2 regions of the Dyella sp. KRB-257 genome follow, and region 1 is predicted to be linked to the other one. Evidence: riboswitches for the same ligand, from Rfam matches in the RefSeq annotation. Region 1 holds a riboswitch; the other holds the start of a gene.
The links. A riboswitch is a leader RNA that binds a small molecule or an ion and turns the genes downstream of it on or off. The one in region 1 is predicted to bind cobalamin.
Positions count from the first base shown of each region.

Region 1 (18,546 bases):
CGCGCACGGTGGGGTCGCCGGGGTCGCGCACGATGCCGAACTTGGTGGCCAGGAACGCCTCGTCGCGACGCCCCCTGATCGCCTGGCCCACCAGCACCTCGTTGGTGTGCGGGCCGTACATGTCGGCGGTGTCGAGCAGGGTGACGCCGCGATCGAGCGCGTGCTGGATGGTGGCGATCGACTCGGCGTCGTTGCGACCGCCGTAGAAATCGCTCATGCCCATGCAGCCGAGGCCGAGGGCGGAAACCTGCGGGCCGTGGCGGCCGAGCGTGCGCATCTGCATGGGTGTGCTCCTGGTGCGGTGGGGAGGGGAGGCGCTTTCGACGCCCAACGGCCGGTCATTCTGCGCGCCGGTCGGTGATGGATAAATGATCAATAATGGGCAACACCATTCCATGGAAATAAACAATCGTGGATCGCATCGAAGCCATGCGCCTGTACGCGCGCATCGTCGAGCTGGGCAGCTTCACCGCTGCCGCGGACGACCTCAGCCTGCCGCGCGCCACGGTCACCCACTCGGCGACTCGGGGATGATCGGGCGCCAGGTCGGCCGGCTCGCCCAGGTGACCATCGCCAGCGCCGATTACGTGCGCGCTCACGGCACGCCGCGCACGCTGGCCGAGCTTCCGCACGGCCACGTGGCGGTGAACTGGGCCTCGCCCACCACGCGGCGCGTCGAGCCGCTGGAATTCGTGGTGAGCAAGCGGCGGCGCGAAGTGGTGCTGCCCTCGCGCGTCACCGTCAGCGGCGTGGACGCCTACCTGGGCTGCTGCGAAGTGGGGCTGGGCCTCGCCCAGTTTCCGCGCTACCACGTGGCCGACGCGCTGGCCGAAGGCCGCCTGATCGAACTGCTGCCGGACACCCCGCCACCCTCGCTGCCGATGACCGTGCTCTATCCGCAACAGCACCAGATGCCCGCGCGGCTGCGGGTGTTCGTGGACTGGCTGGCCGGGTTGTTCGAGACGCACGGACCGGGATAGGCGCGCGATCGCTCCGCGCCTCACTGGCCATCTGTCGCTCACAGGGTGAGCTCCTACCCGGCAATCTACCCGTAGGAGCGCACCCTATGCGCGACCGCTTTTCCGCGGAGCTGACCCGTCGCCCACAGGTTGGGCTGCTATGTGCAGACTAAGGCTTCAGCGAAAGCCGCGCTGCGGAGCGGCGTCGCCCAGCGTCGCCTCGGTGAGCGCCACACCCATCGCCGCCAGCGCGGGGCGCTGCTCGGCGAGCGGCAGGCGCACGATGCGGTCTTCGATGGCGGCGAGTTTCTGCATTGCCGGCAGCGCCATCACCGCCGCCACCAGCGCCGCCATGCGCGGCCAGCGTGTCGCGTCGATGGCGTACTTCACGAAGGCCGCGGTGCGGAAGAAGCTGGCCAGCGTGAGGTCGGCGATGGACAGCTCGCCGAACGCGAATCCCGAAGACGGCAGCTGCGCCTCCAGGTAGTCCAGCGCGGCGGGAATCTCCTCCTCGCGCGCCTTGCGCACCACGGCCTCGTCGGCCTCCTCGCGAAACAGGAAACGCCTGGCGCCGAGCTGGAAGAACAGCTTCCAGATCAGCACGTCGCCCAGGTGCGTATCGGCGTATTCCTCCAGCCAGCGCGCGCGGGCGCGATCGGCCAGGTCGGCCGGATACAGCGCCGGCGCGGGGTGGCGCTCTTCCAGGTACTGGCAGATCACGCTGGAGTCGTTGAGCACCAGCTCACCGTCGATCAGCACCGGGATCCGGCGCAGCGGGCTGAGCCGGGTGAACGCCTCGTTGCCGACGAACGGGGCGATCGGGTCGATCCGGTAGGCGATGCCCTTCAGCTCCAGGAACGCGAGCACCTTGCGCACGTAGGGCGAGATCGGGCTGCCGATGACGCTGACCGGCTCGGACATGGCGCGATTCCTTCGGACAGTGGCGGGACGGGCAGGGTGCGATGACGCCGCGCACAGCGTCAAGGTGCGCTCGTCGACAGGACTTCTGGCAGGGGTCCCCCCGCAGGGGCCGGACTAGGATCAGCGGCTGGGCAGCGCCAGGGGCGCTGCGGGCGTCCGCCTTGCGGGCACGCCGCGAGTCAGGGAATGCTGTCCCGTATCTTCCGGCGCCTGTGGGCGTCCGTCTTCACGTCAGCGGAGTCCCCCATGTTCTCTTCTCTCGGTACACCGCGGCTGCTCGGTGCGCTGGTGCTGGCCGGCCTGTCGACCGGCGCCTGCGCCACCGGCCGCACGCTCACCGACGCGGACTACGCCCGCGCCGAACAGTTCGTCAACTACAAGGCGATCCCGCTGGTCGATCACGCCGTGACCCGGGTGGACTGGCTCGACGGCACGCATTTGGTCTACCTCGACCACGACGCCCGCGGCGACCGCTACCTGCGCATGGACACCGCCACCGGCCAGGTCGCGCCGCTGTTCGACCAGGCCAAGCTCGCCGCGGCGCTCGACCGGCTCGATGGCGGCAAGCCGCTGGAGGCGAACAAGCTCGGCCTGAAGCACATCGCGCCCACCGCCGATGGCCGCTACCGGTTCAGCGTGCACGGCAAGACCTACGTGTGCAGCGCCGACGCCAGCTGCGCCAGGCCGGCGGGAGGCAAGGAACCGGGTGCGCTGTCGCCGGACAGGAAGAGCGAGGCCTTCATACGCGACTGGAACCTGTGGGTGCGCGACGTGGCCACCGGCAGGGAGACCCAGCTCACCACCGACGGCGTGGAAAACTTCGGCTACGCCACCGACAACGCCGGCTGGAAGCACACCGACAACGCCATCGTGGAGTGGTCGCCGGATTCGAAGAAAATCGCCACGTTCCAGCAGGACCAGCGCAAGACCGGCGAGATGTACATGGTCTCCACCGGCGTGGGCCATCCCAGGCTCGAAGCGTGGAAGTACCCGCTGGCCGGCGACAAGCACGTCACCCTGATCGAGCGCGTCATCATCGACGTGCCGACCAGGAAAGTGGTGCGGCTGGACATGCCGCCGGACCAGCACCGCTCCACCCTGTGCGACGACGTCAGCTGCGGCTCCGACGGCGGCTGGGACGACGTGAAGTGGGCGCCGGACGGCAAGACGCTGGCCTTCGTCTCCACCTCGCGCCATCACAAGCACGAGTGGCTGCGCATCGCCGATGCGGCCACCGGCAAGGTGCGCACGGTGTTCGAGGAGAGCGCCAAGACCTACTACGAGAGCGGCATCGGTCGCGCCAACTGGGCCTACCTGCCGGCCACGCACGAGGCGGTGTGGTACTCCGAGCGCAGCAACTGGGGCCAGCTTTATCTGGTGGACCTCGACACCGGCAGGCTCAAGCGCGCCATCACCACCGGCGAGGGCGTGGTGACCGAAATGCTGAAGGTGGATCCGAAGACCCGCACCGTGTGGTTCGAGGCGGTGGGTCGGCACAAGGGCATGGACCCGTACTTCAGCCAGTTCTACAAAGTGAGCCTCGACGGCGGCAAGCCGACGTTGCTCACGCCCGAGCCGGCCAACCACGAGATCAGCCTGTCGCCCGATGGCGCCAGCTTCGTCGACGCGTATTCCACCCCCAGCGTGCCGCCGGTCACCGTGCTGCGCGCCAGCAGTGACGGCCACACGCTGGCCACCGTGGCCAGGGCCGACATCAGCCGCCTGCAGGCGGTGGGCTGGGTGCCGCCGGTGCCGATCACGGTGAAGGCGCGCGACGGCAAGACCGATCTGTACGGCCTGATGTTCAAGCCGACCAACTTCGATCCGTCGAAGAAGTACCCCGTGGTGGACTACATCTACCCCGGTCCGCAGGTCGGTTCGGTGGGCTCGCGCAGCTTCAACGCCGCGCGGGTGGACCACCAGGCGCTGGCCGAGCTCGGCTTCATCGTGGTGGCGATCGACGGCATGGGCACGCCGTGGCGTTCGAAGTCGTTCCATGACACCTGGTATGGCGACATGGGCGACAACACCCTGCCCGACCAGGTCGCGGGCCTGAAGGAACTGGGCCGGCGCCATCCGTGGATGGACTTGACCCGCGTGGGCATCTGGGGCCATTCCGGCGGCGGCAACGCGTCCACCGACGCCATGCTGCGCTACCCGGACTTCTTCAAGGTCGCCTGGTCCGAGAGCGGCAACCACGACAACCGCAACTACGAGGACGACTGGGCCGAGAAGTACCAGGGCCAGCTCATCGTCGACAAGGACGGCAAGAGCAACTACGACGACCAGGCCAACGAGAACCACGCGGCCAGGCTCAAGGGCCACCTGATGCTGGTGCACGGCACCATGGACGACAACGTGCCGCTGTCCAACACCCTGCTGATGGTGCGTGCGCTGATGGACGCCAACAAGGACTTCGATCTGCTGCTGGTGCCCAACGCCCACCACGGCTACGCCAAGGACGCGCCGTACGTGATGCGCCGCCGCTGGGACTACTTCGTGCGCTACCTCGCCGGCGACACGCCGCCGGCGCAGTACCGGGTGACGCCGCCGAAGATGTGATCCCGGCAGTGGCTGCCGCGACGTGCAACGCACGAGGGCCGGTCGTCGACCTGCCCTCGTGCCCGCGGCGCCGTGCATGAGAGCGATACGTGCGCCGGACAGGCGTCCCTCCTCGTCGACCGTCTCTCAAGTAAACGTTCTGTAACGCATTGGTTTTCTTCGCGAACGTCGGGCGCGCGCATGCGGGGGCCTGGGATGCTCAGAACGTCATGTCGAACGCCACCTCGCCCTGCACGCCGACCTGGTAGGCGGAGACGCGGCGCTCGAAGAAGTTGGTCACTTCCTGCACGTCCTGCAGGTCCATGAAGTCGAACGGGTTCTTCGTGCCGTACTTCTTCGGCAGATCGAGCTGGGCCAGACGCTGGTCGGCGACGTATTCCAGGTACTGGCGCATGTCCTTCACCGACAGGCCGGCGACGCCACCGGAGAGCACGTCCTCGGCGAAGCGGGTCTCGCAGGCGATCGCCTCTTCCAGCATCTGTTCCACCTGCGCGCGCATGGCGTCGTCGAACAGGTCCGGCTCTTCCTCGCGCACGGTGCGCACCACGTCGAAGGCGAACGCCATGTGGCCGGACTCGTCGCGGAACACCCAGTTGGTGCCCGACGCCAGCCCGTGCAGCAGGCCGCGCGAACGCAGGAAGTACACGTAGGCGAACGCGGCGTAGAAGAACAGCCCCTCGATGCAGGCGGCGAAGCAGATCAGGTTGAGCAGGAACTGCCGTCGGTGCTCGCGCGTTTCCAGCCGCTTGAGTCCTTGGATCGAGTCGATCCAGCGGAAGCAGAAATCCCCCTTGGCGCGGATCGAGGGGATGTTCTCGATCGCCGAAAATGCCTTGTTGCGCTCGGTGGGATCGGGAATGTAGGTATCCAGCAACGTGAGATAGAACTGCACGTGCAGCGCCTCCTCGTACAGCTGGCGCGACAGGTACATGCGCGCCTCGGGCGCGTTGATGTGCTGGTACAGGTTCAGCACCAGGTTGTTCGACACGATGCTGTCGCCGGTGGCGAAGAACGCCACCAGCCGATGGATCAGGTGGCGATCGGCGGCGGACATCTTGGCGTTGAGGTCGGTGGTGTCGAGCGAGAAATCCACTTCCTCCACCGTCCAGGTGTTCTTGATCGCGTTCTTGTACATCTCGTAGAACGCGGGGTAGCGCATGGGGCGCAGGGTGAGGGCGAAGCCGGGATCGAGAAGGCGGCTGTCGCGGGCTGTGTCGTGGCTCATGGGTTTTCCTTTCAAAAATGTGGAATCTTTGTCATCGCGCTGAGTCCTCCTCTCGTCGTCCCAGCGAAGGCTGGGACCCAGTGACTTCAGGCTTCTCCGCCGCGGGTTGTCATCCAACGACGCTGGATCCCAGCCTTCGCTGGGATGACGTTCGTTTCATGGGTAAGGTTCGAGTACGTCATGCAGCGCGAATGGAATCGACGAATGCAGGAGCGAAATCCCTGCGTGTACATGCTCGCCAGCCGCCGCAATGGCACGCTCTACATCGGCGTGACATCGAACCTTCCCGCGCGCGTCTGGCAACACCGCAACCAAGTCATGGAAGGATTCACCAGTCGGCATCGTGTTCATGACCTTGTCTGGTTCGAGCTGCACGAAACCATAGAATCGGCGATTGTGCGCGAGAAGGCGCTGAAGGCGTGGAAGCGTGCGTGGAAGGTCGAGCTCGTCGAAAAGTCGAATCCATACTGGCGTGATCTGTATGCGGAGATTTGCGGCTGATATTCCCCCGATCTTCCCAGTCCGTCATTCCAGCGAACGCTGGAATCCAGTGCCTTCCACGCGACGACGAAGTCACTGGATCCCAGCGTCCGCTGGGATGACGAGCTCCTACTGGCAGGCTTCGCAGTACTCGGGGTTTTCCAACGAGCAGAACACCGCGGCGTTCGCCTGATCCTGGTCCGCCGGCGCAGTCGCCTTCGATGCACTTACCGTCGCCTTGGCGATCTTCGTCGCCGGCCGCGAGCGCAGGTAGTAGGTGGTCTTGATGCCGGCCTTCCACGCGTACATGTACATCGAGCTGAGCTGACCGATGTTCGGGTTCTCCATGAACAGGTTGAGCGACTGGCTCTGGTCGATGTAGGCGGCGCGGGCGGCGGCCAGGTCGATCAGCGCCTTCTGCGGCAGTTCCCACACGGTGCGGTAGATCTGCCGCAGGCGTTCGGGGATCGCCGCGATGCCCTGGATCGAGCCTTCGGCCAGCTTGATCTGGTCGCGCACCTCGGGTGTCCACAGGCCGAGCGATTTCAGCTCGTCGGCGAGGTAGCGGTTCACCTGCAGGAAATCGCCGGACAGCGTCTCGCGCTTGAACAGGTTGCTCACCTGCGGCTCGATGCACTCGTAGCAGCCGGCGATCGAGGCGATGGTGGCGGTGGGGGCGATCGCGATCAGCAGCGAGTTGCGCAGGCCGTGCTGCTGGATGGTGCCGCGCAGCGTTTCCCAGCGCGTGGGTTCGTGCGGCGTGGCGTTGGGCCAGTAGTCGAACTGCAGCTCGCCGTTGGCCGCGCGGCTCTCGGCGAAGCCCGGATGCATCCCCAAGTCCACCGCCAGCTCGTTCGACTGGCTCAGCGCGTGGAAGTAGATTTCCTCGGCGATGCGGCTGGACAATGTCAGCGCCTCGGCCGAGTCGAACGGCAGCCGCAGCTTGAAGAACACGTCCTGCAGGCCCATCACGCCCAGCCCCACCGGGCGCCACTTGCGGTTGGCCACGGCGGCGGTGTCGATCGGGTAGAAGTTGAGGTCGATCACCCGGTCGAGCTGGCGCACCGCGGTGCGTACGGTGCCGGCGAGCTTGTCGAAATCGAACGCGCCATCGACCACATGCCGCGCCAGGTTGATCGAGCCGAGGTTGCACACCGCCGTTTCAGAGGCGTTGGTGACCTCGAGGATCTCCGTGCACAGGTTGGACAGGTGGATCACGTTGTCCGGTTTGGCCGTCTGGTTGCTGGTGGCGTTGCAGCGGTCCTTGAAGGTGATCCAGCCGTTGCCGGTCTGCGCCAGCGTGCGCAGCATGCGCGCGTACAGCTCGCGCGCCTTCACCGTCTTCACCGCCAGGCCATCGGCCTCAGCCTTGCGATACGCCGCTTCGAACGCCTCGCCCCAGCTGTCGACGAAGTGCGGCACCACCTTGGGATCGAACAGCGACCAGTCGCCGTCGCGCTCCACGCGGCGCATGAATTCGTCGGGGATCCAGTTGGCCAGGTTGAGGTTGTGCGTGCGGCGGGCCTCGTCACCGGTGTTGTCGCGCAGCTCGAGGAACTCCTCGATGTCGGCGTGCCACGGCTCCAGGTAGACGCAGGCGGCGCCCTTGCGCTTGCCGCCCTGGTTCACCGCGGCGACCGAGGCGTCCAGCGTCTTCAGCCATGGCACCAGCCCGTTGGAATGGCCGTTGGTGCCGCGGATCAGCGAACCGCGCGAGCGCACCCGCGACCACGCGATGCCGATGCCGCCGGCGAATTTGCTGAGCTTGGCGACGTCGGCGTACTTGTCGTAGATCGATTCGAGCGAGTCGAGCGGCGAGTCGAGCAGGAAGCATGAACTCAACTGCTCGTGCGTGGTGCCGGCATTGAACAGCGTGGGCGAACTGGCGATGTATTCCAGCGACGACAGCAGCCGGTACAGCTCCAGCGTCTCGCCGATGTCGTTGCCGCCCAGCGCGCAGGCGATGCGCATGAAGAAGTACTGCGGCGTCTCGATAACGAAGCGCTTGGTGGGATGGCGCAGCAGGTAGCGGTCGTACACCGTGCGCAGGCCGAAGTACTCGAAGCGGCGCGAGGCCAGCGGATCGATCGCGTCGTTGAGCTTGCGCGCGTTGAGTGCCACGAACTCGCGCAGCCGCGCGTTGAGGATGCCGACCTCGGCGCCCAGCGCGATCGACTGCGAGAAGCTCTGGATCTCCTGGCCCGCGACCTCCTTGTCGATGTACGCACTGAGCAGGCGCGCGGCGAGCTGGCCGTACTCCGGCTCCTCGGCGGTGAGCGCGGCGGCGGTGCGGATCGACAGTTGGTCCAGCTCGGCCGTGGTGGCGCCGTCGTACAGGCCGCCGATGGTCTTCAGCGCCACCCGCAGCGGGTCGACCGCATGCAGGCCGTCGGCGCTGCGGGTAACCGCCTTGACGATCTTGTTGACGTCGACGATCTCCTGGCCGCCGTTGCGCTTGGTCACGCGCATGCTGCCGGGGTTGTGCGGCGGGGTGAGGGCGAAGTCCGATGCGCTGTCGCGTGCAACGGCGGCGGGCGCGGGCACGGTGTGCTCGCGGGCCGCGGGTTCGGCGGTTTCCATGAAAGTGCTCCCGAAGTGGAAGCCGCCGCGCCGGTCCGGGATGGCGGCCGCGACGGTTCCGAAACTCAAACGCCTGCTCCCGCGCGCAGGGCCTGAGGCTTGGCTTCCTTGGGGAACGACGCGTCGACACGCAGGCGCATGACGGCCTGCGATGCGACGCGCTTCCCCGCGGAAGCGGTCACCTGCGCCGGGTCGCGAGAGCATCGGCGCATCGCGTCTCACCGGACGCGACCGCCGGCCCGTGGGGCCCGACGTGCTGGCAGGTCTTCGGACTCGCGGACCCAGGCTTGCGCCTACCTAGTCCCCCTCGCTTCCCAGGCGCGGCGGCCCAGTGCATGTGAGGAGTTTCGTTTCCACTTACCGCTGCGGGGCAGTTCCGGATTTGCACCGGATTCCCTTTCAAGCCCGACCGACAGCCGCGTCTGGACGGGCACCAACGAGCGCAACATAGAGTGGCGGGAGAGCGAGGTCAACACCACATCTTGTGCATAAGCCTGTGGAAAAGCCGCCTGTGACCAGCGCAGGCGCGGGCTACGGCCGATCGCGACGGCTGCGGCTCAGAAGCGCCCGGCCGTCTGCAGCGCCTCGACTTCCGCGTCGGTGAACAGGCGCGAGCGGGTGAGGAAGCGCACGCCTTCGCCGTTTTCCAGCGAGAACATGCCGCCGCGACCCTCGATCACGTCGATGATCAGCTGGGTGTGCTTCCAGTATTCGTACTGCGACGGGCTCATGTAGAACGGCGCGCCGGCGATCTCGCCCAACTGCACGTCGCGGTCGCCGACGATGAAGTCGTCCTGCGGATAGCACATTGGCGAGGAGCCGTCGCAGCAGCCGCCGGACTGGTGGAAAAGCACCGGCCCGTGCCGTTCGCGCAGCCGCTCGATCAGCGCCTCGGCGGCGGGTGTGGCGAGTACCTTGGCGATTTCGGCAGCGTGGTTGGACATGCGGCTCTCCCGGATGCGGCGTCAGAACGTCAGCCGCGCGCCGAGCATGACGCTGCGGTCGGGGCCGGGTTCGAAGTAGCGGCCGTTGCCGTCGTTGACGATCACCGAGCCGATGTAGCGGCGGTTGGCGAGGTTGTTCACCCGCGCGCTGAGGTCCAGCCGGGTGGTCTGGCCCAGCGCGAAGGTGTAGCCGGCGTCGAGGTCGACCAGCGCGTAACCGGCGGCGCGGTCGGTGCCGAAGTCGTTCACCGTGACCGAGCCGACGCCGGTCAGCGTGACGCCCTCGCGCCAGCCCGTGCCGCTGCCGTGCTCCAGCCGCAGCGAGCCGTAGTCCTGCGGCACGCCGGGCAGGCGCGAGCCGGCGGCGACCGGGGTGGTCGGCACCGTGCACGGCGAACCGCTGCAGGCCAGGTAGCCGTCTTCGAAGCGCGCCCGCAGGTGGGTGACGCCGGCGCTCAGCCGCCAGCCCGGCGCCAGCTCCCCGGTGGCGGACAGTTCCACGCCTTCGCGGCGGGTATGGCCGGCGTTGCGATAGGTCGCGCGGCCGTTGGTATTGGTCGCCACCGCCAGCTCGTTGCGGGTGTCGGCGCGGAACAGCGCGGTGTCGAATTCGAGGCCGCCGGTCGCCTGCCACTTGGCGCCCAGCTCGTAGTTGTTGCTGCGCGCGGGCTTGAGGTCGAACGCCAGCCCGGCCTGGCCGTCGCTGCGATAGCCCAGCTCGTTGTAGCTAGGTGTCTCGAAGCCCTTGCCGAAGCTGGCGTAGATGCGCACGTTGTCGGCGGCACGGAACTGCAGCCCCGCCACCGGCGTGGTGGCGCGGTAGCTCACGTGGCCGCTGTCGTCGGGGTTGCGCGCGGTGATGTAGAAGTCGTGCTCGGCAAAGCGCACTTCATCGTTGCGCAGGCCCAGCAGCACCGACCAGCGCGGCGCGAAGTGCCAGTAGAACTGCGCGTACTCGGCCACGTTGTTGACGTTGTCGTGCTCGTTGCGGCGCAGCGCGCCCTTCACGCCCAGGGTGGAGCCGATGAAGTTCTCGTAGCCGGTGCGGCGCTGGATCTGATAGTCGCCGCTGGCGCCGAGCACCGCCTCGTAGTCGCCTCCCGCCAGCTCGCCGCGGTGGGTCCAGCGCAGGTCGGCACCGCCGTAGTGGGTGGCCGGGGCGATCACGCCGCCGGCCTGCAGCGGGTTCTTCTGCACGAACGGGGGAATGGACAGGTACTGCACGATGCTGCGCTGGCCGTAGTACGCCATCGCGCGCAACTGGTCGGCCTGGCTCAAGGCCTGCTCGTAGACCAGCCCGAGCTGGTTCTGCTCGGCGCTCTTGCGGGTGTTGTATTGCGCCGCCACCGCGGTGGCCTGGCGCCGGTCCTGGTTGAGCTGGGCGCGGGTCAGGCCGAGCGGGTCCTGGGTATTGGGCTGGTTGATGCGGTTGAGCAGCACGGTGAGCTTGCGCCCGTGGCCGAGGTCGATGCCGAACTTGGCGTTGTCCGACTCGCGCCGCACGCGGCTGTGCGCGCGGTAACCGCCGGAGAGGAATTCCGAGGCGGCGATGTTGTAGTTCACCGGGCCGGCGATGCCGCGCGTGTTGGCCAGGAAACGGAAGCTGTCGTAGCTGCCGCCGTACACGCCCAGCGTGGTCTGCGGCACCGCGGTGCCGTCGGCGCTGTACAGCTGCACCACGCCGCCGGCGGCGTTGCCGTAGAGCACCGAGAACGGCCCGCGCAGCACCTCCACGCGGTCGGCCGAATCGAGGTTGAACTGCGCCACCTGGCCCTGGCCGTCGGGCAGGGTGGACGGGATGCCGTCCATGTACACGCGGATCGAGCGCACGCCGAAGGTGGAGCGCGAGCCGAAGCCGCGGATGGAGATCTGTTCGTCCTGCGCGTAGTTCTGCCGGTCGCGGGCGAGGATCCCCGGCACGCCCGCCAGCACCTCGGAGAAATTGACGCCGGGCTGGCCGCTGGCGGCCGGATCGACGCGCACCACGCTGAGCGCGGCGGGCACGTCGAACGGCGGAATGTCCAGCCGGCTGGCGTTGACCTGCACGGCGGGCAGCAGCCGGGGGCCGCCTGCGGCCGGCGCCTGCTGCGCCATCGCCGGAGCCAGCATCACCGCGCAGGCACTGGCGCTGGCGGCGGTGAGCCGCCGTCGCGCGGCCGCGCGATGGATCGGGGTCGGCAGGAGGCGAGGCGGCTCGTTCGGCGCGTGCTTCAAATCGATCTCCTGTGGAGTTGACGCAATGACGCCACCGCCGCGCGCATGCGGTGGCCCGGATGCGCGCGGCGCGGCCAGTCTATGGGCCGCGGTAGATCAACGGAACCTTGTGCTGCGCCGTCAGAAGAAGCCGAGCTTGTTCGGCGAGTAGCTCACCAGCATGTTCTTGGTCTGCTGGTAGTGGTCGAGCATCATCTTGTGGTTCTCGCGGCCGATGCCCGACTGCTTGTAGCCACCGAACGCGGCATGCGCCGGGTAGGCGTGGTAGCAGTTGGTCCACACGCGGCCGGCCTGGATGCCGCGGCCGAAGCGGTAGCAGCGGTTGGCGTCGCGGCTCCACACGCCGGCACCCAGGCCGTACAGCGTGTCGTTGGCGATCGCCAGCGCCTCGTCCTCGTCCTTGAAGGTGGTCACCGACAGCACCGGGCCGAAGATCTCCTCCTGGAAGATGCGCATCTTGTTGTGGCCCTTGAACACGGTCGGCTGCACATAGTAGCCGTCCTTCAGGTCGCCGCCGTGCATGGCGCGCGCGCCGCCGGTGAGCAGCTCGGCTCCTTCCTGCTTGCCGATGTCCAGGTACGACAGGATCTTCTCCAGCTGTTCGCTGGAGGCCTGCGCGCCGATCATGGTGGACGGATCGAGCGGGTTGCCCAGCTTGATCGCCTCCACCCGCTTGATCGCGCGCTCGATGAACTTGTCGTAGATCGACTCCTGGATCAGCGCGCGGCTGGGGCAGGTGCACACCTCGCCCTGGTTGAGCGCGAACATGGTGAAGCCTTCCAGCGCCTTGTCGAAGAAGGCGTCGTCGGCCGCGCAGACATCCTCGAAGAAGATGTTCGGCGACTTGCCGCCCAGCTCCAGCGTCACTGGGATCAGGTTCTGGCTGGCGTACTGGCTGATCAGGCGACCGGTGGTGGTCTCGCCGGTGAAGGCGATCTTGGCGATGCGGTGGCTCGAGGCCAGCGGCTTGCCCGCCTCCAGGCCGAAGCCGTTGACGATGTTGAGCACGCCCGGCGGCAGCAGGTCGCCGACGATCTCGGCCCACACCAGGATGCTGGCCGGGGTCTGTTCGGCCGGCTTGAGCACCACGCAGTTGCCGGCGCCCAGCGCGGGGGCGAGCTTCCAGGTGGCCATCAGCAGCGGGAAGTTCCACGGGATGATCTGCCCGACCACGCCCAGCGGCTCGTGGAAGTGGTACGCCACGGTGTCGTCGTCGAGCTGGCTGAGGCTGCCTTCCTGTGCACGGATGCAGCCGGCGAAGTAGCGGAAGTGGTCGATCGCCAGCGGCAGGTCGGCGGCCATCGTCTCGCGGATCGGCTTGCCGTTGTCCCAGGTCTCGGCGTGGGCGAGCAGCTCGATGTTCTGCTCCATGCGGTCGGCGATCAGGTTGAGGATGCGCGCGCGCTCGGCGGCGGAGGTCTTGCCCCAGGCCTCCTTCGCGGCGTGCGCGGCGTCGAGCGCGGCCTCGATATCCGACGCGTCGGAGCGGGCGATCTCGCAGAACGGCTTGCCGGTGATCGGGGTGATGTTCTCGAAGTAGCGCCCCGCCTTGGGCGCCACCCACTGGCCGCCGATGTAGTTGTCGTAGCGCTGCTTGAAGGGCACCTGCACGGCGAGGTGCTGCTGTTCGAGTTTGGTCATGGCGTGGCTCCGCGTGGGGTGGAAGGTGAGGGGAATGGAGCAGGAGCCGTGCCAGCACGCTGTCGCCATCGCTCTTTGCTGCACCGTGCCAACCGCGCGCAGCGTCCGTGCGCTGGGGAAAAAAAATCCTGCCGCTGCATCGCAGCAGCGTCGCTCGCGAAGGTCGCGTTGCACTTCGCAAACGCATGTGCTTTGTATCGGAACACGCAGCGCAACAGCTGTCGCAATCTGCGACAGCCCGGAGTGTTCCATGCGACACAACGCGATATCCGATTCGATCGACGCCGCCCGCCGCAGCTTCTTCGGCGCCGGCGCCGCGCCCCGCGGGCTGGTGTCCGACACTATCCTTGCCTCGTGGCGACGCTGCCTGGAGCAGGGGCTGGTGGCCAGCGCGCGGCCCAGCGTGGCGCCGGTGGAGCGACGCGCACTGGGCGAGATGCAGGAGCGCCACGAGGCGCTGCGCCGGCTGTGCCGGCCGGAGCTGGAGGCGCTCTACGCCAGCGCCAACCAGGCTGGCAGCATCGTGGTGCTGACCGCGCCGGACGGCTTCATCCTCGATGCGCTGGGCGATCCGGACTTCCTCGACAAGGCCGCGCGCGTGTTGCTGCGCCCCGGCGTGCCATGGAGCGAGCAGGCCACCGGTACCAATGCGATCGGCACCGCGCTGGTCGAGCGTCGCCCGGTGGAAGTGCACGGCGCGGAGCACTACTACGCACCGCATCGCGTGCTCAGCTGCTCGGCCTCGCCGATCTTCGATCCGCAGGGCCGGGTGGTCGGCGTGCTCGACCTCTCCGGTCACGCCTCGGTGCACCACCTGCATGCGCTGGGCATGGTGCAGCTGGCGGTGGAGCAGATCGAGCATCGCCTGTTCGAGACCGCCTTCGACGGCGCCGACATCGTGCGCATCCAGCCCGACCCGGCGCTGATCGGCACGGCGCGCGAGGGCATGCTGGTGTTCGAGGGGCATCGCCTCGCCGCGGCCAACCGCCATGCGCTGCGCCTGCTCGGGCTGGACTGGAGCGAGCTGGGCAGGCGCCGCTACGACGAGCTGTTCGCCTCCGCCCTGCCGGTGCCCGGCAGCATGGGCAGCATGCGCTGCCAGACCGGCGACATGGTGCACGCCAGGCGCGATGCGCAGCGCTCGCGCATCCACGTGCCCGGTACCGTGCGCGCGCCTGCTGCGCCGGCGCCGGCGCAGCAGGCGATCCGCCCGCTGCGCGCGCCGGCGGCGGTATTCGATCCGGTGCTGGATGCGGCGATCGATCGCCAGGTGCGCCTGCTCGACGCCGACATCACCGTGCTGCTGCAGGGCGAGACCGGCACCGGCAAGGAAGTGGTGGCGCGCGAACTGCACCGGCGCAGCGCCCGCGCCCGGGCGCCGTTCGTGGCGGTGAGCTGCGCCTCGCTGCCGGAGGCGCTGATCGAATCGGAGCTGTTCGGCCACCAGCCGGGCGCGTTCACCGGCGCGCGGCGCGAGGGTTCGCCGGGCCTGCTGCGCGAGGCGCACGGCGGCGTGCTGTTCCTGGACGAGCTGGGCGACATGCCGCTGGGCCTGCAGAGCCGGCTGCTGCGCGTGCTGCAGGAGCGCGAGGTGACGCCGCTGGGCGGCGGCCGCGCGCACGCCATCGACGTGCGCGTGATCGCCGCCACCCATCGCCAGCTGCAGCAGGCGGTGGAGCGCGGCGAATTCCGCGCCGACCTGTATTTCCGCGTGGCGCAGTCAGTGCTGCAGCTGCCGCCGCTGCGCGCGCATCCGGACGTGGCCGACACCGTGCGCCGGCTGTGGACGGCGCTGGGCGCCGAGCAGGTGCCGATGTGGCTGGCGCCGGAGCTGGTGCAGCAACTGGCGGCCTGTCGCTGGCCGGGCAACGTGCGCGAGCTGGTCGGCGTGCTGCGCAGCCTGATGGCGCTGGGCACGGTGGGCGCCACGCTCACCGGGCACGACCTGCCCGACGGCTGGCGCGGCGCAGTCGCTGCATCGACCGGCGCACTGCCGGCCGCGGCCGAACCGCTGGCCGGCAACCTGCACGATCTCGAAGCGCAGGCGATCGACCAGGTGCTGGCCGCCTGCCGCGGCAACATAGCCGCCGCGGCGCGCAGGCTCGGCATCAGCCGCAGCACGCTGTACCGCCGGCTGGCGGCGCGCCAGCCGCCGGGCGAGTGAATGCGACCGGCGTCAGCGCGTGATGCTGACGTCGATCTCGATCGGATACGGCACCGGCTGCCGTGGCGGCGCGGGCAGCGTCCAGGTCACGAAGCCGGAGGCCAGGCAGGTCGCCAGCGGCGTGGCGGGCTGCACGTCGATGTGTGCCGGTCGGCCGTCCGCGCCGACGTCGGCGACCAGGGTGAACGGCGACTTGTCCGCCGGTGCGTTGCGGGCGATGCAGGCCTTCAGCGCGTCGGTCATCGGGTGGCCGATCTTCGCCCACAGCGCCTTCTGGTAGGCGGGGCCGGTCGCGGCGGCCTCGGCCAGCCGGCCCTGGGTGACGCGATCGTGGAAGTCGTCGCCACCGGTGCTGGCGGGGCTCGACAGCAGGGCCAGGGCGAGCAGGGCAGTCATGCGTGATCCAGTGCCGGCAAAGCGCGGACGATAGCAGCTGATGCGCGGCTGCTGGAACGTAAGCGACCGGCACGCGCGAGGCGATGGCGGCCGGGCTGGCCGCGCGCGGTTGAATGTGCGCGCTTGAATCAGAGTCGGCCGAGCCGTCCGGCTTCGTAGTCGCGCACCACGCGCATCACGTCCTGGCGCGTGTTCATCACGAACGGGCCGTGCTGCACCAGCGGCTCGTGGATCGCCGCACCGGCCACCACCACCACGTGCGAGCGCGTGCCCACGCCGCGGATGCGCAGCAGCACGTCGGCGCCGTGGGCGCCCGCGGTGACCGCGGTGGTGGCGGGCAGGGCGCGCGAGCCGGCGCCGTCGGCGGCCAGCGCCAGCTCGCCGGAGACCGCGTAGCACCAGGCGTTCCAGCCGGCCGGCAGGGTCAGCGGAAAGGTTGCGCCGGCGTCGATGCGACCGTCCAGGATCAGCAGCGGCTGCGGCAGTTCCAGCGGCGAGCGCAGCGTGCCGAAGCTGCCGACGAGCAGGCGCAGCCGGCTGCCGGGCAGGGCGATCTGCGGCACGTCGGCGGCCGCCAGGTGAAAACTGGTCGGCGGCTGCTGCTTCAGGTCGCTGGGCGAGTTGACCTGCAACTGCAGCACGTCCAGCGACAGCGCGTCGCCGCGCGCGCGCGCCTGGCGCACCACGCCGCGTCCAGCCAGCGTCCAGTGCAGGTCGCCGGGCCGCACGCAGTGGCTGGCGCCGGTGCTGTCGATGGTTTCGATCTCGCCCTGCGCGTGCTCGAACAGCAGCGTGGCCACCGACAGGCCCGCATGCGGTGCCGGTTCGATCTCCGGGCCGGCCGACTGCACGTGGTCGACCACCAGCAGCGGCGACATGTTGCGATCGAACGCATCGTGGCGGAACTGGCGCAGCCGGCCACCGGTTCCGACCGGGTGGACGCGGGGCCGCAGCGGGCGCGAAAACACCGGATCGCGGGTGGGCGAAGGGCCGTGCATGGCGTGCCTGGGCAAGAGGGGTACCGCACTGTGCCGCGCCACCCGGCGGCGCGTTGTGCCGGCCATCACGCGCGTGCGCGTGACGGCCGGCGCCTGCATCCGGTTGCGTGCCGGTTCATGCTCGCCGCTCAGCGCGGCCCGGTATTGCGCCGTGCCAGCCAGCCGGGCAGTTCGCCGGCCGGCATCGGCCGTGCGATGTGGAAGCCCTGCGCCTCGTCGCAGGCCATGCCGCGCACGGCGGCGTAGATTCCGGCGGTCTCCACCCCTTCCACCACCACCCGGAAGCCCAGCTCGCGCGCCAGCTCGGTCATCGCCCGCACGATGGCGCCGTCGTGCCGGCTGTCCTCCATCGCCCGCACGAACGACTGGTCGATCTTCAGGCTGGTGGCCGGCATCTGGCGCAGCGCGGCGAGGTTGCTGTAGCCGGTGCCGAAGTCGTCGATGGCGATGCCGATGCCCAGCGCGCGGATCGCCGCCAGGTGTTCGCGCGTGGTGTCGGAGTGTTCCAGCAGGATGCTTTCGGTGAACTCCAGCTCCAGCGCATCGAGCGCCACGCCGTGGCGGCTGGCGGTGCTGCGCAGGTGTTCCACCAGTTCGCCGCCGAGGTCGCTGCCGGAGACGTTGAGCGACAGCTTCAGCGCCAGCCCCGCGCGCTGCCACGCGCCGAGCTGGGCGATCGCATGGTCGAGCACCCATCCGCTGAGCGTGCGCATCAGCCCGGCCTGTTCGGCCAGCGCAATGAAGCGGTCCGGCGGGATCGGGCCCAGCGTGGGATGGTGCCAGCGCGCCAGCGCCTCCACCGCCACGCAGCGGCCGGTGGCGAGTTCCACCCGCGGCTGGTAGTGCAGCGTGAGCTCGGTGCGGTCGTTGAGTGCGGCGGCCAGCTCGGTGACGAGGAAGAACTCCTGCCGGTGCCGTTCGTCGTGCGCGGGTTCGTAGATCGACCAGCCGCGTACGTTGTGGTGGGCCGCGTGCGAGGCGCTCATCACCAGCCGCAGCGGATCGCCGCCGCCGTCGAGCTCACCCACGTCCAGGTCGAGAAGGCCCACGCCGGGCTGGATGGTGAGCGGAATGCCCAGGCAGTCGAACGGCTGGCGCAGGCGGTGCACCAGCTCGTCCATCCGCGCACCGTCGACGGCACCGGACGCCTCCGGCAGCACGGCGGCGAAGCGATGCACGCCGACCTGGTAGAGGTGGGTGTGCTCGGGCATCCACACCTGGATGCGGGCGGCGGCGTCGCGCATCAATTCGTCGGCGTAGGCGTGACCCATCGCGCGCACGAAGGCGTTGAAGCGGTTCACCGGGGCCACGTCGATGGCGATCAGCCAGGCGCGGTGGGCGCCGCCGCGCTGGCGCGCGCGCAGGTCCTCGAAGAACGCGTTGCGGTGGGGCAGCTGGGTGACCGGATCGGTACGCCCCAGGTAGCTGCCCAGCACCAGCCCGGTGCCGGCCAGCGCGGCGG
Region 1 is NZ_JBMSDZ010000008.1:7,379-25,924, forward strand. It holds gene ACO2Q2_RS08255 (aldo/keto reductase) at 1-283, opposite strand, end outside; gene ACO2Q2_RS08260 (LysR family transcriptional regulator) at 412-534, shown strand; gene ACO2Q2_RS08265 (LysR substrate-binding domain-containing protein) at 531-980, shown strand; gene ACO2Q2_RS08270 (glutathione S-transferase family protein) at 1,137-1,880, opposite strand; gene ACO2Q2_RS08275 (DPP IV N-terminal domain-containing protein) at 2,127-4,442, shown strand; gene ACO2Q2_RS08280 (ribonucleotide-diphosphate reductase subunit beta) at 4,642-5,667, opposite strand; gene ACO2Q2_RS08285 (GIY-YIG nuclease family protein) at 5,872-6,168, shown strand; gene ACO2Q2_RS08290 (ribonucleoside-diphosphate reductase subunit alpha) at 6,277-8,727, opposite strand; cobalamin riboswitch at 8,969-9,180, opposite strand; gene ACO2Q2_RS08295 (DUF779 domain-containing protein) at 9,285-9,671, opposite strand; gene ACO2Q2_RS08300 (TonB-dependent receptor family protein) at 9,693-11,780, opposite strand; gene adh (aldehyde dehydrogenase) at 12,006-13,526, opposite strand; gene ACO2Q2_RS08310 (sigma-54-dependent Fis family transcriptional regulator) at 13,777-15,690, shown strand; gene ACO2Q2_RS08315 (peptidase C13) at 15,703-16,086, opposite strand; gene ACO2Q2_RS08320 (pirin family protein) at 16,215-17,084, opposite strand; gene ACO2Q2_RS08325 (sensor domain-containing phosphodiesterase) at 17,213-18,546, opposite strand, start outside.

Region 2 (12,956 bases), on a different contig from region 1:
CGCGCGGGCACGCGCTGCGGATCGTCAGTGGCGCGACCCGGTGGAGAGTGCGCAGCGATGTGCCCCTCCTTCCGCTTCCGGGCGGGCGCCGGCGTCGGCGTGATCGGTCTGCAGCGTGACGTGGGCGATCGCGAAGCGCTCGGCGAGCATCGCCTGCACCTCGCGGCGGGTGTCGTGGCAGTCCAGCGCGCGGCTCACGAACAGGTGCGCCGACAGTGCCGGCATGCCGGAGGTGACCTCCCACACGTGCAGGTCTTCCACCGCGGTGATGCCGTCGACCGCGCGCATCGCCTGACCGATCGTGGCCGGGTCCAGCCCGCGCGGCGCCGCTTCCAGGAACACGCGACCGGAATCGCGCACCAGCGCATAGCCGGCCTTGAACATCAGCGCGGCCACGACCAGCGCGGCGATCGAGTCGACGCGGTTCCAGCCGGTCCACCACACGATCGCGCCGGCGACGGCGGTGGCGATGAAGGCATACAGGTCGGTGAGGATGTGCTGGAAGCTGCCTTCCACATTGAGGCTCTGCCGGTTGGCCCTGCTCATCACCCACACCGCGGCCAGGTTCACGCCGATGCCGGCCGTGGCCACCACAGTGACCAGCGCGCCGTCGACCCGCGGCGGCGTGATCAGCCGCACCACCGCCTCGATGATGAACCACGCCGACAGCAGCAGCAGCGACAGCCCGTTGATCTGCGCACTGAGGATTTCCGCGCGCTTGAGCCCGAACGTGTAGCTGCCGCCGGCGGGGCGGCGCGCCAGGCTCATCGCCCACAGCGCCAGCGCGATCGCCGCCGCGTCGGTGAGCAGGTGGCCGGCGTCGGAGATCAGTGCCAGCGAGCCGGCGATCAGGCCGACCGCCACCTCCACCACGGTGAAGCCCAGCAGCAGGGCCAGCGCCACGGCGAGATAGCGGCGGTCGGCGTCCTGGGCGATGGCGTGGCCGTGCGCGTGTGCATGCCCACCACGTGCGGCGTGATCATGCGGGCGGTTGCCGTCGTGGTCGTGGGAGGTCACAGGAAGCGTTCGGCGAGGTGGCGAAGACCGCGCGACAATACGATGCCGTCGCCCCGTTATGCCATCACACTCTTACCGAACAAGCGAGTCGCGCCATGCCCTGGATCATCACCAAGTATCTGATCACCGCCGCCGTGGTGGTGGTCGTGTCCGAAGTCGCCAAACGCAGCGACCGCGCCGGCGCGCTGATCGCCTCGCTGCCGCTGGTGACCTTGCTGGCGCTGATCTGGCTGCACGTGGAAAAGCAATCCACCGCGAAGATCGCCAACCACGCCTGGTACACCTTCTGGTACGTGGTGCCCACGCTGCCGATGTTCCTGGCCTTTCCGCGCCTGCTGGCGCGCTTCGGCTTCTGGCCGGCGCTGGCGATCAGCGCGGCGATCACCGTGGCGTGCTTCGCGCTGTTCGCGCTGGCGGTGAAGCCGTTCGGCATCAAGCTGCTCTGAGCTGCTGCGCGCCCCTGTGGGAGCGGCTTCAGCCGTGACGCTTCGGCAGGCGCATGCTGTCGGCGCTGAAAGCCCCTCCCACAGCGTGAAATGCCTCCCACAGGGCGGCAGGCAAAACCGCCAGCTATCACCTCACGGATCGAAGCCCACGCCGACCAGGGCCATGGTCTCGCCGCTGTTGGGGTGGTGCAGGCCGCCGTTGGAGATATGGCGGATGGCAAAGCTCACGTGCTCGAACTGCAGGCCCAGCGTGCTGACGAACTGGTAGTGGCTGGAGAGCGCCTGGGTGGTGTGGTTGGTGCCGGCCAGCTGGAAGCTGAAGAACAGCGGGTGGTACCACGCACTCCTGTCGGTGGTGCGCAGGCGTGCGCCGGCGGCCACCAGCGCCACCGAGGGGCGCGTGGTCTGGCTGTACCGCTTGGTCAGGTCACGGCCGTCGATCCAGCCGGCCGAGAGATCCGGCGACCAGGTGTAGCGGCTGTTGCCGATGGCATGCGGCGCGAACACCGCCTCGACGAAGGCGGTATGGGTGCCGTGCGAATCCATGTAGCTGCGGCCGGCCTGCACTTCCATGTGGGTGGCGGCCTGGGAGAGCGCCGGGGCCAGCAGGGCAAATGCAGCGGCGAGACGACGGGGGGAGGAGATGGCGTGCACGGTCAGGGTTCCTTGTGTATTTTTGTTGTTACTGCACCCAATAGTTTAATAAAGATCCGTGCAGCCGCAATGAATATTCGTGCGTTGTTTTGCACAACAGAGCGTTCCGTCGGCGGCGGCGATCTGCGGCGCCGTCTTGCCGGCGGCGCCTTTCGTCAGCAGGTTGGCGGTAAGGCTGGCCAGGCCGGCCTTGCCGGGCGGATCCATTTCACCGCCGCGGCGGATCAGCAGTTGCGCGGTGACCAGCGGCAGGCCGGCACGACGCACGCTAGCTGAGCGGTGAGCAGCAGGGTCTTCACCATGGTCAGCTCCGCGTCGGGAATCGGCTGGGTGGCGAGCCGTTCGATCTCCGCGCGCAGCCGCTTCTCCGCCTCGTTGGGTGTGTTGTGGAAGTCGATCACGTCCTGCAGCGAGGCGGCGTCCAGGTCTCGATGCTGCCGATGGTCGGGCGCCGGTACGGGTGCACGGTGTACGAGTGCGGGCCGATCGCATTGAACAGCTTGCCGTAGGGGTTGGCCAGCACGCTCTGGCGGTATTCCTCCTGCACCACGGCGCGCTCGGACTTGAAGTTCTTCTCATCCACGTTGAGGTTGGACAGGCGCTCGGCTTCGGCCCACAGCAAAGTGCGCAGGTAGTTCGCCGGCACGACCTCGTAGTAATTGGTGACGTCGTCGCTGGTGGAGGCGTTGTTGGCGCCGCCGACATCCTCGGTGAGCCGGTCCATCTGCTCGGCGCGCATGTGCTTGGTGCTCTTGAACATCAGATGCTCGAACAGGTGCGCAAAGCCCGAGCGCCCGGCCGGATCATCCTTCGAGCCCACGTGGTACGAGACCTGTACCGTCACGGTAGGACTGGCGTGGTCTTCCACGCTGAGCACCTGCAGCCCGTTGGGCAGCGTGCGCTCGCGGTAGTGGATCGGCGGGACGGCCAGCTCGGCCGCGGCGACCGGTGCCGGCACGAACGCGGCGGCCGCCAGCAACGTGAACGAGGCGAGCCGGACGACGGCCCGCAGTGGGTGGTGCATGACGAAACTCCTTCCTGGATGGTCGGGCGACGATAGCAAGACCGCGGTCTGGACAGGCAGGACCTTTGCCATCCTCGCAGGCCCGCGAGAGGCGCTCGCGGCGGGGATCGGGTCGCCCGATGCCGACCCGCCGCGGGAGGGCGCGGGCGCCTGATGAAACCTCAGCCCGCGCTCGCCTGCGGGCGCAGCGTCTTGAGTCGTCGCTTCTCCTCGCGGCGCAGGCGGCGGGCGGCCTTGCGGATCCTGCGGTCGTGGTTGAACAGGTAGATCGCCGGGGTGCTCAGCAGCGTGAGCAGCTGCGACACCAGCAGGCCGCCGACGATGGCGATGCCCAACGGCTGGCGCATCTCCGCGCCGATGCCGAAGCCGATCGCCAGCGGCAGCGCCGCGCCCATCGCCACCAGGGTGGTCATGGTGATCGGGCGGAAGCGCACCAGCGCGGCTTCGCGGATTGCCTCGGGCGGGCTCAGGCCGCGCTCGCGCTCGGCGACGAGGGCGAAGTCGACCATCAGGATGGCGTTCTTCTTGACGATGCCGATCAGCATCAGGATCGCGATGATCGCCATCAGCGACAGCTGCGTCTGCGTCACCAGCATGGCGAGGAACGCGCCGGCGCCGGCCGCCGGCAGGGTGGAGAGAATCGTCAGCGGATGGCCGAGGCTCTCGTAGAGGATGCCCAGCACGATGTACATCGCCACGATCGAGGCCAGCAGCAGGATCATGCCGTTGTTCTGCGCCTGCTGCAGGCGCTGGTTGTTGCCGGTGAATTCCACCCGCACGCCGTCGGGCAGGTTCACCGCATACGCGGCCTGATTCACCAGCGCGATGCCGCGATCCTGGGTGACGTCCTTGGCCAGGTTGTAGCTGATGGTGGCGGCCTGCATCTGGTTGTGGTGGCGGATGCGGGTCGGCGCGATGCTCGGCGCGATCCTCGCCAGCGCCGACAGCTGCACCATCTTGCCTTGGTCGTTGCGCACGTGGAGGTTGAGCAGGGCGCCGGGGCTCAAATCCTCGGCCGAGCCGGAGGTGAGGATGACGCGGTACTGGTTGATGTCGGAGTAGATCACCGACACCTGGTTCTGCCCGAACGCGTTGTACAGCGCCGAATCGATCGTGCCCATGCCCACATGCAGCCGACCGGCGGCCTCGCGGTCCACCATCAGCCGCTGTTCCTTGCCGGTGTGCTCGAACTCGCTGCTGACGTCGCGGAATTCCTTGATGGTGCGCATCTGCCGCACCATCTTCAGCGTCCACGGCTGCAGGTCCTCGCCGCTGGAGCTGATCAGCTGGAACTCGTACTGGCCGCCGTTGCCGCCACTGCCGCCGCCGCCGAGGAACTGCGCCGCGCTCACCGACACCTGCACGTTGGGCAGTGCGTTGTACTGCTTCGACAGCCGCTCGACGACCGTCTTGATGCCTTCCTTGCGCATGCCCGGGCCGTCGCCGCGCGGCTTGAGGTCGACGAACATCTGCGCCGAGTTGCCCACCGCCCCGCCGAAGCCGCCGCCCAGCATGGTCAGCTGGTCGAGCACGGCCGGATCGCGCTTCATGATGTCGCTCACCTCGCGCGCGCGCTGGGTGAGCAGGGCGGGCGAGATGTTGGTGTCCGCGCTGATGAACACCTGCAGCTGGCCGGTGTCCTCGTCGGGCATGAAGGTGCCGCCGGCGGTCTTCACCACGGCAAAGCCGAGCACGCCGGTGAGGATCAGCAGCAGCAGCGGCTGCCAGCGCATCAGCCGGCGGTGATGCATGGCCCAGTCCAGGGCCCGCTGGTAGCGCACGAGGATGGCGCGATCGAAGCGCTCCACCGCCGCCTCGATGCGTCCGGGCGGCTTGGGCGGCACCGGCTCGTGCTTGAGCAGGCGTCCGCACAGCGCCGGAGTGAGCGTGAGCGAGACGATGGCCGAGATCACCACCGCCGCGGTCAGCGTCACCGAGAACTCGCGCAGCAGCATCACCAGCATGTTGTTGCCGAACAGCAGCGGGGCGAACACCGCCACCAGCGACAGCGTGATCGACACTACGGTGAAGCCGATCTCGCGCACGCCCTTGAGCGAGGCCTCCAGCGGCGCGTCGCCGTGCTCCATGTGGCGCACGATGTTCTCGATCACCACGATCGCGTCGTCCACCACGAAGCCGATGCACAGCACCAGCGCCACCAGCGACAGCGTGTTGAGCGTATAACCGAGCGCCCACATCGCCACGAACGCGCCGGCCAGCGACAGCGGCACGCTGAGCATGGCAATCAGGGTGGGGCGCACGCGGCGCAGGAACACCAGCATCACCAGCGCCACCATCGCGATCGAGATCAGCAGCGCGGTCTCCACCTCGTGCAGCGCCGACTTGGTGGTCTGGGTGAGGTCGAACACCGGCGTGATGGCGATGTTCGCCGGCAGCGAGCCGCGCAGCTGCGGCAGCTTGGCGCGGATCGCCTCCACCGTGGCCACCGCGTTGGCTTCCGGGCGCTTGCTGATCTGCAGGCCCACCGCGTCGCTGCCGTTGAACCAGGCGCCCTGGTACTTGTCCTGCTGGCCGCCGTAGACCCTGGCCACGTCGGACAGGCGCACCGCGGTGCCGTTGCGGCTGGCGATCAGCAGCCGGGCGAACTCCTCCGGCTCGTGCAGCGCATCGTTGGCGACCACGGTGTATTGCGTGCGGCCGTTGCTCAGGATGCCCTGCGGCGAGGTGACATTGGCCGCGCGCAGCGCGTTGCTGACGTCGGTGGGAGTGAGGCCCTTGGCGGCCAAGGCGGCCGTGTCCAGCTCGATCCGCACTGCGTGCGGCGTGCCGCCGAACACCTGCACCTGCGCCACGCCGGGAATCTGCGCTACCGCCGGCTTGAGCAGGGTGTCGGCCAGATCGAACAGCTTGTCCTGCGGCAGGCCGCTGGAAGTCAGCGTGATGAACAGGATCGGGATGCTGGCGGTGTCGAACTTGAAATACTGCGGCGGCGCGGGCATGCCGCTGGGCAGGTCCGGCGCGGCGGCATTGATCGCCGACTGCACGTCGCGCGCGGCCTTGTCGGCCGTGCGGTCGAAGGTGAAGCGCACCATCACCGAGGCGGAGCCCTCGCTGGCGTTGCCGTACATCTCGTCCACGCCCGGGATGCGCCCCAGGTGTCGTTCCAGCGGCGCCAGCACGGTGCTGGCCATGGTCTGCGCGCTGGCACCGGGCTGCTGCGCCACCACGTAGACGCCCGGGAACTCCAGCGACGGCAGCGCCGCCACGCCGAGCAGCAGATAGGCGCAGATGCCGGCCAGCACCAGCCCCGCGGCGAGCAGGGAGGTGCCGACCGGACGGCGGATCATCGGGGCGAAGATGTTCATGGGGCGTCCCTACCAAGGATGGGGCGCGCGGCCGGGGCTGCGCCGGGGTGGCTAGCGTAGCGTGCCACCGGCGCGCGGTTCGTGGGCCAGAAGATGGGCGGGGGCATGCCGCACCCTATGCTCCTGCCCGGTGCAGCGGGATGTGCCTTAAGTCCGGCCCTGCCGAAAGACCCTACCGGCGGGAGAGGGACTCAAGTTCCGGTAGCCCGCAACCGTTCGCGCTGAGCGCAGGCGCACCGCGCCGAAGTCGAAGCGCTTGCCTCAAGGCCACACGGCCGAGTCCCTCTCCCTCCGGGAGAGGGTGCCGACAGGCGGGTGAGGGTTCGGGCGGAGCGAGCGCGTATCGGCACCCCCGCACCCTCTCCCCAACCCCTCTCCCGGTGGGAGAGGGGCTAAAAGCCCGCCACCCACCGCGTTCGCGCTGAGCGCAGGCGCGTAGGCACACCATCCCCACACCGTTCGCGCTGAATGCAGGCGCGCCGCGCCGAAGTCGAAGCGCCCAACGGGGCGCGCTCAGCCGCCGGGCGCGTAACGCAGCGTCAGATACCAACTGCGGCCGGGCTGGTTGAAGTAGTAGATCGTCTCGTAGCGGCGATCGAACGCGTTGGCCAGCCGCCCCTCCAGCGCCCAGCCCGGCGCGAAGGCATAGCTGGCGCGCAGGTCGACGGTGGCGTAACCGCCCAGTCGGTGGGTGTTGGCCACGTCGTCGTAGCGCGCGCCGGCCACGTTCCAGGTGGCGCCTACGCCGACCTCGCCGAAGCGGCGGTCCAGATCGATCCGCGCGGTGCGCTCCGGCCGTCGCGGCAGCCAGTGGCCGTCGTTCGCGCCGCCGTCGTCGTTGCGCGGCTGCAGCCAGGTCAGGTAGCCCTGCCAGCGCCAGCCGGCCAGCGTGGCGCCCAGCTGGCCCTCGATGCCACGGATGCGCGCGCGGCTGATGTTCAGCGGGTAGTAATTGCTGTCCAGCGCGATCAGCTGGCTGATCCGGGTCTGATAGGCGTTCAGTGCCCAGTTCCAGCCCTCACCCTGCTGCGCCACGCCCAGCTCGGCGCTGCGCGAGGTTTCCGGCTTGAGGTTCGGGTTGCCGCTGCCGTAGGGGTAGTACAGGTCGTTGAAGGTCGGCGCGTGGAAGGCGCTGCCGTAGCTCGCCGACAGGCGCAGGCCGTGATCGAGCCGGTAGCCCCAGGCCAGCGCGCCGGTATCGTGGTTGCCGAACTGGCCGTTGTGGTCGTGGCGGGCCGAGGCCTGGAGCTCGTTGCGGCCGAACGTGCCCTGATACTGGGCGAACACGCCGGTGTCCTGGCGCCGGCTGGCCAGATAGCCGATATCGCTGGACAGGTGCTCGAGCTGGTAATCCGCGCCCAGCGTCAGCAGCTGGTTGTCGGCCAGGGTCAGGTCGTTCTGCCACGAGGCCTGGTTGCGGCGCGAGTCCGAATAGCGCACGTAGCTGCCATCGTTGTAGGTGGTGGCCTTGTCCAGGCTCTGTCCGGCGCCCACGGTCACCTGCCAGAACGCCAGCGGCCGGAACGTGAGCCGCGCACCGACCACCTGCTGCTGGTTCAGCGCCTGGTTGCCGTAGGGTGCGCCGTCGAAATAGACGAAATTGCGGCTGCGCAGCCAGGTGGCGGCCAGCTCGGTGCCGCCGTCCCAGCGGTAGCCGGCATTGGCCAGCGCGTTGTAGTTGCGGTAGCCGTCGCTGTCCGGCTCATTGGCGAAGCAGCCGGCGAACACGGTGCCGGCGCCGACGCGGCAGGCGTTGATGCCGTGGGTGTACTCGCCGCCCAGGCTGAGGTTGTACCAGGCGTGTCGGTCGCCGCCGGACAGGCCGACCTGGCTGCCGACGGTATGCCGGCTGCCGCTGGTCACGCTCAGCGACGGGGCGAGCTGGCCATCGGCCTGGCCGTGGCGGGTGAAGATCTGGATCACGCCGCCGATCGCGTCGGCGCCGTACAGGCTGGAGCGCGGCCCGCGCACGACCTCGATCCGCTCGATCTGCTCCACCGGAATCTGCTCGAACGCCGCCAGCCCCGCGCTCACGCTGCCCACCCGCACGCCATCGACCAGCAGCAGGGTGTGCGAGGAATTGGTGCCGCGCAGGAACAGCGAGGTCTGCTCGCCCATGCCGCCGGATTGCGCGAAAGTGACGCCGGGCAGGCCGGTCAGCAGGTCCATCAGCGAGGTCGGCTGCAGTCGCTCGATGTCCGCCCGGGTGATCACGCTCACCGACGACAGGGCGTCGTCCACGGTGATCGCGGTGCGCGTGGCGGTGACGATCACCGGCTCCATCGGCGGACTGGCGGCCTGCCGTGCCTGCGCCGTCTGTGCAGCTGTTGCAAGGATCGCGACCGCCACGGCGGTCGCCACGAGATTCCTGTTCATCGTCTGATTTCCTTCGCCGTGCACCCGCGCGCGGCTCAACAAGGGATGAGCTGGCAGGACATCGTGGGGAAAGCACGGCGACAGACGCACGACAAGGGCGCGATCCGTACCGCAGCCTCGCCCACCGCGAGCCGCCAGGACAGTCGAATCGGGCCGGTCTCCGGGCTTGCGAGCGACACGCGGCGAACCGCGCATACCGGACCACGCCTTCCCATGCCTAGGCACAGTGGCTCGTGTGGCCCGGCGATTCACTCGCCTACCGTTGCGGGGGCAGCGCCGGACTGGTTGCGCGCGAACGCGCGACGCACCGGCTTCCCGTTTCATCCCATACACCGTATGTATGGGACACCCGAAACAAAGATCACTATATCCGGCGATCGGTGCAGGTTCAAACAATGTTTGTTTCCAAATCATGCAAAGAGACGCCTGTGTGCCCAAATTGATGTTTTCTAGGAAATAAACTCGGCGCTTGGCGATGAGGCCATGGCCTATGGATGCAGCACACACCAGCGGAATGAGGCAGTTACGAGGCGTCGCGGCCAGCGACGCGCCCGCTTGGGCAGATGTGTCGAACGCGGCGATCGTCACTGTGGCGACCCGATCAGGACATGCCTGGGTGACAGCAAGCGCATCGCGCCGCTTCGAAGATTCGTGCGATATGCTAAAAAAAAGTTGACTGCCTGTTAGATCTGACGCTAGCGTTTGGCAGTGTCGCCTCGGATGTGGCCCGGCGACGTCGCGTTTGCGGCTGTCGGGAGCTCAAGTAGGACTTGATGGTAGTTGGCGATTTTTGGGGCGTGGGAGATGTCCTGTTGCAGAATCGGTTGACCGGAGTTGGATTTCTTGGGTCGCCTTGATTTAGTTTTTTTGAGCCCGTAAGGGTTCGCTTGGGGAGAGAGTTATGAGCAAGAGTCGTTTCACGCGCGGGGTTCAGCCGCGTCGCAATGCGCTGGTGACAGCGCTGGCCGTTGGGCTGGCGGGCGTCGCCGGCGTCGCCAGCGCGCAGAGCACCACCGGCACCATCTTCGGTCAGGCCGTGCCGGGCGAGACCGTTACCGTCACGTCTGCCGCGACTGGTGTGTCGCGTGATGTTCAAGTGGACAGCAGCGGTCGTTACAGCGTCGCCAACCTCCCTGTCGGCACCTACTCGGTGAGCCTGAAGAAGGACGGCAGCGTCGTCAGCACGCGCGACAACGTGACGATCTCGCCGGGCGGTGGTAGCGCTGTTAATTTCACGGTTGACACCACCAATCTGTCGGCTGTGACTGTAACCGGCAACGCCCTGCCTTCCATTGACGTCAGCAGCGTCAACTCCAGTACCGTGATCACGGCTGCCGACCTCCAGAGGCTGCCGGTGACCCGCAGCGCTGAAGCCATCGCGCTGCTCGCTCCGGGCACCGTGCAGGGCAGTAACTACTTCGCCAACGCCGTCTCGTTCGGCGGTTCGAGCGTGTCCGAAAACGCCTACTACGTGAACGGCTTCAACACCGGCGAACCCTACCGCAACATCGGTGGCTTCCAGCTGCCGTATGGCGCGATCGAGCAGCAGGAAACCCTCACCGGTGGCTACAGCGCCAAGTACGGTCGTTCCGACGGTGGCGTGATCAACCAGATCGGCAAGCGCGGCACCAACGAGTGGCATTTCGGCGGTCAGGTGATCTGGGAGCCCAAGTTCCTGGGAGGCACTCCGAAGAACAATGTCTATGGCAACCCGGCCGTTCCCAACCCGATCGCCAACCCGAACAGCATCGATGGGCTGACGCATTACCAACTGGAAGATCCAAGCAAGCCGGGTACGCTGTACCAGTACCGCAACGACAACAAGCAGTGGGAAACCGTCTATTCGGCGTACGTCGGTGGTCCGCTGATCGAGGACAAGCTGTTCCTGTTCTTGGCCGGCGAGCAGACCAAGGCCCATTCCACCAACGTCCAGAACGTCGACCTGGGCCACGTGCAGTACAACGAGGATAAGAGCTCGAAGTTCTACGGCAAGTTGGACTGGAACATCACCGACAACAACGTCTTCGAGCTGACGATGTTGAAGAACAAGCAGTACGCGAACGGGTTCGCGCCGGGTCAGACTTACAACTTCGACTACGACACGCTGCAGACTGGTTCCTTCCTTGCTCCCAACGACACCCGGAAGGACGACGCCGATTTCTACATCGGTCACTTCACCAGCTATCTGACCGACGACGCCACGCTGAGCATCCTGTACGGCAAGGCGAGCTTCAATACGCCGACGCAGTACAGTAACCAGTGCCCGTACCCGTTCATCTCGCAGGCATACAACCAGAACCCGGCCTATACCGGCGGCACGCCGATCAGGAATTGCCAGACGAACACCAGCTGGTACTCGGATTCGGCCAAGCTCTCGACGCACGGCCTGCGCGTCGACTTCGACTACCGCCTGGGTGATCATGGCCTGTCGGTCGGTATCGACAACATGAACTACGGTGCCAAGAACCAGGGTCCGACCCAGCAGAACCCGTTCAACCCGAGCGTCAACTACTACTGGCGCTACTACCCGACCTACGTTCAGCAGCGCGAGGTCGGCTGGCAGACCAACATGACCACCTCGCAGAAGGCGTGGTACGTGCAAGACGCCTGGCAGGTCACCTCGAACCTGCTGCTGAACATCGGTATCCGCAACGATCACTTCACCAACTACAACGACGTCGGCAAGGCGTTCGTCGACCTGAAGAATCAGTGGGAGCCGCGCATCGGTGCGAGCTGGGATGTGTACGGCGATTCCACGTTCAAGGTCTACGGCAACGCCGGTCGCTACTACCTCGCGCTGCCGCAGAACGCCGCCGAGCGCGCTGCGAACCGTTCCACGTACGTGCTCAATTACTACACCTATACCGGGATCGACCAGTACGGTCAGCCGACCGGCCTGCAAAAGTTCAACGGTCCGATTTCACCCGATGGTGAGTTCGGTCTGCCGAAGGATCCGCAGCAGGTCACCGCGCGCAACCTGAAGCCGGAGTACCTGGACGAGTTCATCGTGGGCTTCGACAAGCAGCTCAACGAGAAGTGGACCTATGGCGCCAAGGCGATGTGGCGTGATCTGAAGGTCGCCATCGACGATGAGTGCTCGCCGTATCTGATCGCGGCCAAGATGAGCAAGCTGGGTCTGAACCCGGATGACTATTCCGACTCCATTTACGGTCCGGCTTACTGCCGCCTGTTCAATCCCGGTCGCACCAATAACTTCCTGGTCACCGCCAATGCCGGCAGCGGTCAAGCTGATCAGATCGTGTCGATGACCAACGCGGATTGGGGCTTCACCCAGGGTGTGAAGCGCAAGGTCGGTTCGGTGAACCTGTACCTGGAGCATCCGTTCGACGGCAAGTGGCAGGCACGCATCGATTACACCTGGTCCCGCGGTTTTGGTAACACCGAAGGCCAGGTGCGTTCGGACTTCGGCCAGGGTGACGTCTCCAAGACCGAAGACTGGGACAACTACGCGCTGATGGACGGCCAGTACGGTGATCTGCAGAACGTGCACAAGCACCAGATCCGCATCCGTGGTGCCTACCAGATCACCCCGGAGTGGCTGGTGTCCGGTACCCTGCTGGCGCAGTCCGGTCAGCCGAAGTCGTGCCTGGGTTACTACGGCCCGTACGGCGTGGATGATCCGGCCGGTTACAATGGCGGCGGTAGCGGCAACTACCACTGGTGCGCCGGCAAGCGCGTGCCGCCGGGCACGGTCGGTACGACGCCGTGGACCAAGCCTCTCAACCTGGGTATCCACTACACCCCGGACTTCGCCGACCACAAACTGGGCTTCCACCTGGACATCTTCAACGTGTTCAACGAGCAGAAGCCCGTCCAGACGGATCCGACGTTCGCCAATGCTTACAATGGCGGTACGGATGCCAATGGCAACCCGGCACCGGACACGATCTACATCAACAACAGCTATCATCAGGCGCTGTTCTATGAGACCCCGCGCACGGTGCGACTGTCGGTGACCTACGACTACTGATAAGCGTCGTCGATAGACACCAGAAAACCACCGGCCGAGAGGCCGGTGGTTTTTTTTCCGTTGATCAGGCCGGGCAGCCTTGCCACGGCAGCAGCCGGGCGTAAGACGCCGCGCAGGCCTCC
Region 2 is NZ_JBMSDZ010000012.1:19-12,974, forward strand. It holds gene ACO2Q2_RS10725 (cation diffusion facilitator family transporter) at 25-1,017, opposite strand; gene ACO2Q2_RS10730 (DUF3147 family protein) at 1,113-1,463, shown strand; gene ACO2Q2_RS10735 (acyloxyacyl hydrolase) at 1,596-2,117, opposite strand; gene ACO2Q2_RS10740 (hypothetical protein) at 2,163-2,384, opposite strand; gene ACO2Q2_RS10745 (hypothetical protein) at 2,342-2,518, opposite strand; gene ACO2Q2_RS10750 (M16 family metallopeptidase) at 2,515-3,141, opposite strand; gene ACO2Q2_RS10755 (efflux RND transporter permease subunit) at 3,303-6,467, opposite strand; gene btuB (TonB-dependent vitamin B12 receptor) at 6,981-8,843, opposite strand; cobalamin riboswitch at 8,978-9,211, opposite strand; gene ACO2Q2_RS10765 (TonB-dependent receptor) at 9,745-12,834, shown strand.
Region 2: another riboswitch for cobalamin. It lies ahead of btuB (TonB-dependent vitamin B12 receptor); the one in region 1 lies ahead of ACO2Q2_RS08290 (ribonucleoside-diphosphate reductase subunit alpha).